3 regions of the Acidovorax sp. GW101-11A03 genome follow, and region 2 is predicted to be linked to each of the others. Evidence: predicted binding sites of a transcription regulator. Region 2 holds the regulator's gene; each other region holds the start of a gene.
What was found. Region 2 encodes FNR, which switches genes on or off when oxygen is low (the NO sensors DNR and NnrR bind a similar motif). Its sites were predicted from a motif close to TTGATNNNNATCAA; they were not measured.
Positions count from the first base shown of each region.

Region 1: AC07Z7_RS16590 (TraR/DksA family transcriptional regulator) is a predicted target of FNR. The motif match lies at 973-986, and genes of this name have one in related genera.
Region 3: AC07Z7_RS12410 (oxygen-binding di-iron domain-containing protein) is a predicted target of FNR. The motif match lies at 1,052-1,065, and genes of this name have one in related genera.

Region 1 covers NZ_JBWKZU010000040.1:8,123-10,375, forward strand. The annotation lists gene AC07Z7_RS16580 (DUF2946 family protein) at 1-171, opposite strand, end outside; gene AC07Z7_RS16585 (glutathione S-transferase) at 295-942, shown strand; gene AC07Z7_RS16590 (TraR/DksA family transcriptional regulator) at 1,048-1,419, shown strand; gene AC07Z7_RS16595 (VOC family protein) at 1,462-1,875, shown strand; gene AC07Z7_RS16600 (MarC family protein) at 1,872-2,253, shown strand, end outside.
Region 2 covers NZ_JBWKZU010000011.1:77,994-80,246, reverse strand. The annotation lists gene ccoG (cytochrome c oxidase accessory protein CcoG) at 1-66, shown strand, start outside; gene AC07Z7_RS07305 (FixH family protein) at 136-411, shown strand; gene AC07Z7_RS07300 (hypothetical protein) at 485-778, shown strand; gene fnr (fumarate/nitrate reduction transcriptional regulator Fnr) at 836-1,558, opposite strand; gene hemN (oxygen-independent coproporphyrinogen III oxidase) at 1,754-2,253, shown strand, end outside.
Region 3 covers NZ_JBWKZU010000025.1:33,136-35,388, reverse strand. The annotation lists gene msrQ (protein-methionine-sulfoxide reductase heme-binding subunit MsrQ) at 1-79, shown strand, start outside; gene AC07Z7_RS12410 (oxygen-binding di-iron domain-containing protein) at 168-995, opposite strand; gene lptM (LPS translocon maturation chaperone LptM) at 1,112-1,318, opposite strand; gene cyaY (iron donor protein CyaY) at 1,331-1,663, shown strand; gene AC07Z7_RS12395 (penicillin-binding protein 1A) at 1,809-2,253, opposite strand, start outside.

The sequences.
Region 1 (2,253 bases), on a different contig from region 2:
GTCCGTCTTGACCAGCAGCTTGATCGCACCCGAACCCGAGCAGATCAGCTCCATGGCCTGCGGGTTGACCAGCGGCGACGCCACGGCCACGCCCATGGACACCACAAACCACGCCAGCACCAGGCGGGCGAGCCAGCCAAGGCTGCGGAGGGTTTGCAGGGAGAAGCGCATGAGGGCCCGATTGTAGGTGGCGCCAACCGCGAGGCCTTGTCCGGGGTCATCTGCGCGACGGACGGCGCCCCCGCCCGCACCTAGGATGTACGCTGCATTCACCCCTACAACGGAGACAACCCCATGCTGACACTCTGTGGCTTTTCGGCCAGCAACTACTACAACAAGGTCAAGCTCGCCCTGCTCGAAAAAGGCCTGCCGTTCACCGAAGAACTGGCTTGGGTGGGCGAGACCGACCGCAGCGCCAGCCCGCTGGGCAAGGTGCCCTACCTGCGCACGCCCCAGGGCCCGCTGTGCGAATCAGCGGTGATCGCCGACTACATCGAGGCCGCCCACCCCGCGCACCCGCTGATCCCCACCGACCCCTACCAGGCCGCCAAGGTGCGCGAGCTGATCACCTTTCTGGAGCTGCACCTGGAGCTGGTGGCGCGCAACCTGTACCCGCAGGCCTTCTTTGGCGGCACGGTGAGCGACAGCGCCAAGGAAAAGGTGGGCGCGCAGCTCACGAAGAACATCGCCGCCTTCGGCCAGCTCGCCAAGTTCAGCCCCTATGTGGGTGGAGACAGCTTTACGCTGGCCGACTGTGCCGCCATCGTGCACCTGCCGCTGGTCAGCTCAGCCACCAAGATCATCTATGGCCGCGACTACCTGGCCGAGCTGCCCGTGCGCGAATACCTGACCCGCATGGGCGAACGGCCCCACGTGCAGCGCGTGAACGCAGACCGCAAGACCAACACGGCGGAGATGCTGGCGCGGCCACCCAAGCGCTGAAGCCGCCTCCCAGCGCAGGGTCTTCATCCCTTGACCTTGGTCAACCGAGGTCGTCCCGCGCTGGCGCACCATGCAGGCATCCGATCACCCTTGAGGAGACACTGCATGGACAAGACCCAGGCCGCCCCATTCCTCCAACAGTTGCGGGCCCAGCAATCCGAGTTGTTGGCCCAGCTGGCGGCACAGCGCGGTGGCACCATCGGCCGGGCCGAGGCCGCCGCAACGCATTTTGGCCAGCCCGAAGACCCGCGCGCCCAGCTGGCCACCGAACGTGAACTGGCGTTCGCGCTGGACGAGCACGAAACTGCCCACCTGGCCGCCGTGGAGGCGGCCCTGGCCCGCATCGAGGCGGGCACCTACGGCGAGTGCACGGACTGCGGCGCCCACATCACCGCAGCCCGCCTGCACGCCACCCCCGAGGCGGCACGCTGCGTGCACTGCCAGGAGAAGGCCGAGCAGCACCGGCGGACAGCCTGAGGGCGAGCCTGAAACCGGACACCGGCTGCTATCCTTTGCGGGATGCGCAGCCTCTTTCACCTCGCTTTCCACGTCACCGACCTCGATGCCGCCCGCCGCTTCTATGGCGGCGTGCTGGGTTGCCAGGAGGGGCGGAGCACCGACACCTGGGTGGACTTCGACTTCTTCGGCCACCAGATCTCGCTGCACCTGGGCCCCCCGTTTGCCAGTGCCCGCACCGGCCATGTGGGCGACCATCTGGTGCCCATGCCCCATTTCGGCGCCATTCTGGAGCTGCCCGACTGGCATGCGCTGGCGGCGCGGCTGAAAGCGGCAGGCACGGCCTTTGTGCTGGAGCCCCAGGTGCGTTTTGAAGGCCAGCCGGGCGAGCAGTGGACGATGTTCTTCCACGACCCCAGCGGCAACCCGATCGAGATCAAGGGCTTCCGATCGCTGGACGCGGTGTACGCCACATGAGCTACACGTTCGCGTCGGCCACCATCTTGCTGCTGCTGATCACCGATCCGCTGGGCAACATCCCCATTTTTGCCAACGCGCTGCGCGGCGTGGCGCCCGAGCGGCGGGCGCGGGTGATCCTGCGCGAGGTGCTGATCGCGTTTGCACTGCTGCTGGTGTTTCTGTTCTTCGGGGCGGAGTTTTTGCGGGTGATGAACCTGAGCGATTTATCGCTGCAGATTGCTGGCGCGGTGGTGCTGTTCCTGATCGCACTGCGCATGATCTTTCCTTCGGCAGACGGTCCGCAGGCGGAGCTGCCGGGCGAGCCGCTCATCGTGCCGCTGGCCATCCCTGCGCTGGCAGGCCCGTCGGCCCTGGCCACGGTGATGCTGCTGGTCG
Region 2 (2,253 bases):
GATGTGCAGGCCGTCGGTGCCGCCGCCCATGTGACAGAAAAATCGGTGTTCCTGGTGCCACGCTGAACGGTGCCCTGGTGCAAGGCCGCGCATGGCCTTGTGTTGATTGAGATGATTGTGAAGGAGTAAATCGCCATGTCTTCAAGCCCAGCCATTGCCCCTGTTGCGGCAGCACCCTGGTGGAAATTCGGCCATGTCTGGCTGGTGATTGCCGGCCCGGTCATTGTGATCGTTGCCGGTTTTGTGACCTTGTGGCTGGCGCTGTCCCGTCCAGACCCAGTGGTGGCAGAGGATTACTACCGCAAGGGGATCGAGATCAACAAGACGCTGGAAGCCCCCGAGAAGAGCCTGGCACCTGCCATGAAGGGACGCAACCATGCGGCCACCCCCGTGCAGGATCAGCCGCGTTGAAATACACAAGCATGTGGCTCACCAGTGATGCCACCGTGCCGCCACTGAGCCCCCAGGAGACAGGAACGACGATATGTGGACGCAACGCCTGATGTGGATTGCATGGCCCGCCTTCTTGATGGCGGGGGTGCTGGAGATGCTGGTTTTTGCCATGGTGGACCCCCAGGATCTGCACTGGTTCGGGCAACCGCTGGCGCTGTCGCGGCAGGGCGTCTATACGCTGGCTTTTTTTGCGTTCTGGATCATCACCATGGCAAGCAGTGCGTTGACCACGCTGCTTGCCATGTCACCCTTTGAGTTGAACCGCTGCCCGGTCCCCGAGGGTGAGCGGCCAGACGACTGCCGCAAGACATCGTCCTGCTCCTGAGCAAGGAGGAGGGCGTTACTGGCCAGCCGGTGAAGGCCAACCGGGACGGCGGCCAGATCAGTGGCAGGCTTGCTGGCTGTTCACAATGCGCTTGAGGGCATCCGTGTCCAGGATGCGGACATGGCGCTGCTTGACTTCCACGATGCCTTCTTCCACAAATTTGGAGAAGGTCCGGCTCACGGTTTCGAGTTTCAGGCCCAGGTAGCTGCCGATTTCTTCGCGGGTCATGCGCAGCACCAGTTCGGACTGCGAGAAGCCGCGTGCATGCAGCCGTTGCACCAGGTTCAGCAAAAAAGCCGCTAGGCGCTCTTCGGCGCGCATGCTGCCCAGCAGCAGCATCACGCCGTGTTCGCGCACGATCTCGCGGCTCATGATTTTGTGCACATGGTGCTGCAGGGCCGTGACCTCGCGCGAGAGTTCCTCGATGCGGTCGAAGGGCATCACGCAGACCTCGGCATCTTCCAGGGCCACCGCGTCACAGGTGTGGTGGTCGTTCACGATGCCATCGAGGCCAATGATCTCGCCCGCCATCTGAAAACCGGTGACCTGGTCGCGGCCGTCTTCGGTAGCCACGCAGGTTTTGAAGAAACCCGTGCGGATGGCGTAAAGCGACGTGAAGGACTCGCCATTGCGGAACAGCGTGCCCCCCCGCTTGACCTTGCGGCGAACGGCAACGACTTCATCGATGCGCTGCAGTTGCTCTTCGTTCAGGCCCACGGGCATGCACAGCTCGCGCAGGTTGCAGTTGGAGCAGGCGACTTTGATGGTGAGCGGGTTCATAGGCACGTGAGCTAGAGGTTGGGTGTCAAGTACATCGCGCCCGATACGAAAAAGCTGGAAGGCCTTCGGGGGGGCGCCGGAGCGACTGACATTTGTCAAATTGTCGCCCGTCGGCCTGGTCGTTCACTTGATGCAGGTCAAGGACATCGCCGAGAGGGTACGGCACAGTCAGGGTGTACGCAAGGATATTCCCCCATGACCGCTGTTTCGCCCGATCTCCTGCGCCGTTTTGACGTGCCGGGGCCCCGCTACACCTCCTATCCGACAGCCGACCGGTTTGTCGAAGCGTTCGGGCAGGAAGACTATATCCTGGCACTGGAGCAGCGCCGGACAGGCTCGGTGGCCAAGGCCTTGCCCTTGTCCTTGTATGTGCACATTCCGTTCTGCGAGTCGCTGTGCTACTACTGCGCCTGCAACAAGATCATCACCAAGCACCATGACCGCGCAGAAGTCTATCTGCGCTACCTGAGCCGCGAGATCGATCTGCACACCGCACACTGCGGCGTGGGCCAGGTGGTGAGCCAGCTGCACCTGGGTGGGGGGACGCCCACGTTTCTGTCGGATGCGGGTTTGCGTGAACTCATGGCCATGCTCAAGCGCAGCTTCACCTTGGCGCCGGGCGGTGAGTACTCCATCGAGGTGGACCCCCGCACCGTGAACGCCGACAGGCTGGCGCTGCTGGCTGAGCTGGGCTT
Region 3 (2,253 bases), on a different contig from region 2:
CTGGCACCGCTGGCGCAGGCCGCAGCCCGGCTTGGCCACCACCCCGCGCGAGCGTGGCACTCCAGCGCGCCTGCCTTAGCGCTGTGGATCGTTTGCTATATATTTAATAGCTATCTTCGCTTGCCCAGTGCGCGGAGACGGCCTTTTTCCCTTGTAATGCAACAGCTTTATGCGTTCACGGCCCGCAGCGCCGGGCGCATCTGCCGGGTCACGGGGTCGATGTAGGCTGTGGGGATCTGGTAGGCCCGGTCATCAAACAGGTCAATGCCACACATCAGGTTCTCGATCCATTCAAAGAAGTCGTTGATGGCTTCCTTGCCCATGATGGGGGCGCCATGCTGCGGCACCAGCATGGCAATGTCGAGCTGGCGGGCCATGCGTGCCCACAGGCGCAGGATCTTGTTGGACACCATGTAGCGGCGGTGGAAGCCCTCCATGCGAGGAATGTGCGCCTTGAGGTCAGTCACCGGCACACGGGCCTCGGCGCCCGACATCATCGACACGCCCAGGTCACCCGTGAACAGGATGCGGCTGACCGGATCGTAGAAGTGGAAGTTGCCTTCGGAATGCATGAAGTGCGCAGGCAGCAGCACCAACTCGTGGCGGCCCAGGGGCAGGTGGCCGCCGCCGTCGGGCACGCCGATCACGCGGTTCTCGGTCTTGCCCACCTTGGTGAAGTGCGGCGCAAAGCGCTCCCACACGCGCGAGATCACCAGGTTGGCCTTGGTGCTCGTCATCCAGCGGTCGAGCGAGGCAATGATGTCTGGGTCGGCGTGTGAGGCGATCAGGTACGACAGCTTGTGGGGCGGGAAGTGTTTGGTCATCCCCATGAACAGTTCGTTGAAGGCGAGGTTGCCGCCCGGGTCGATGATGGCGCCCGTGTCGTCGTCAACGATCAAAAACTGATTGGCCTGCACGGCCTGGCCGTCCTCCTCGATGAGGTCGGTGAACATCAGGCAAGCGTGATTCTTGTCGCGGTAGAGTTCCAGGGCCATGGCCATCCTGCGGTGCAATAAAGCGCAGACTGTACGAGTGCCCCTAGGATTTGTACTTGATCGAAATCAAGCGGTGCTGCATTGGTGCCCCATGGCGGGGCGTTGTCCCAGCGGCGTCAGCGGGGGGTAGAGGCTGCGGCCGCAGGCGCCTGCGCTGCGCCCACGCCGCTGCTGGGCGTGAGTGTTTCCGGCAGCGTGGCGCGCTGTCCTGCGGCAGGCCCCGTCGGCAAGTACAAGGGCCCCCGCTGTCCACAGCCAAGCAGGGCTGCCGCACTGGCAGCAAGGACAAGTGTCCTGACTAGAATTTGGGGAGCTTTCAACATGCGCAAATTGTAATGACCGACCTCGAATTCATGGACCACGCCGAACAACTGCTGCTTGCCGTCGAGCGCAGCTGTGATCGCATCAACGACACCACGGATGCCGATGTGGATGCTCAGCGGTCGGGGGGGATGGTGACGCTGACGTTCCCCAACCGCAGCCAGATCGTTGTCAACCTGCAAAAGCCTTTGCACGAGGTCTGGATGGCGGCCCGTTCGGGGGGGTATCACTACCGGTTTGACGGCAGTGTGTGGCAGGACACCAAAGGCGCGGGCGAATTCTTCGCGTGCCTGAGCCGGGACGCCACCCAGCAGTCCGGGTTGCCTCTGCAGTTTGCCGCCCTGTAGGCGGCAGCTCCGGCCAAGTGACCGACGCCCCGTGAAGCGTTGGTCGGGCGCCGGGCAGTCCCCCGCCTCTTGTTCTCCTGGTTTGGGCGGGAGAGTGCCCTGGGCTCTACAGCATCAACGCAGCCGTTGCGCAGGAGGCGCTCGGTCAGTTGCGGAACAGGTCGAGGATGCGGCTGCGCTCTTCAGAAGGCGGTGGCGCCTGGGGGGTGACCGCCGGTGATGTGGAGCGCTGGTCTTCCAGTCCGACGCTCGACACGCCTGCGCTGCGGGCGTACTCGTCATAGAACCACTCGCCACCCACATTGACCACCCCTGTAGGCACGGTGGGCTCCATCACGGGGACGCCCTTGAGGGCGCGCTCCATGAAGCTGATCCACACGGGCAGGCTGAGTCCGCCCCCCGTTTCACGGCTGCCCAGGTTGCGGGGCGTGTCGTAGCCGATCCAGGTGACGGCTGCGATGGTGGGCTGGTAGCCAGCAAACCATGCGTCCACCGAGTCGTTGGTGGTGCCGGTTTTGCCGTACAGGTCGGGGCGTTTGAGAGTCGCCTGGGCGCGGGCAGCCGTCCCGGAGCGGGTGACTTCCTGCAGC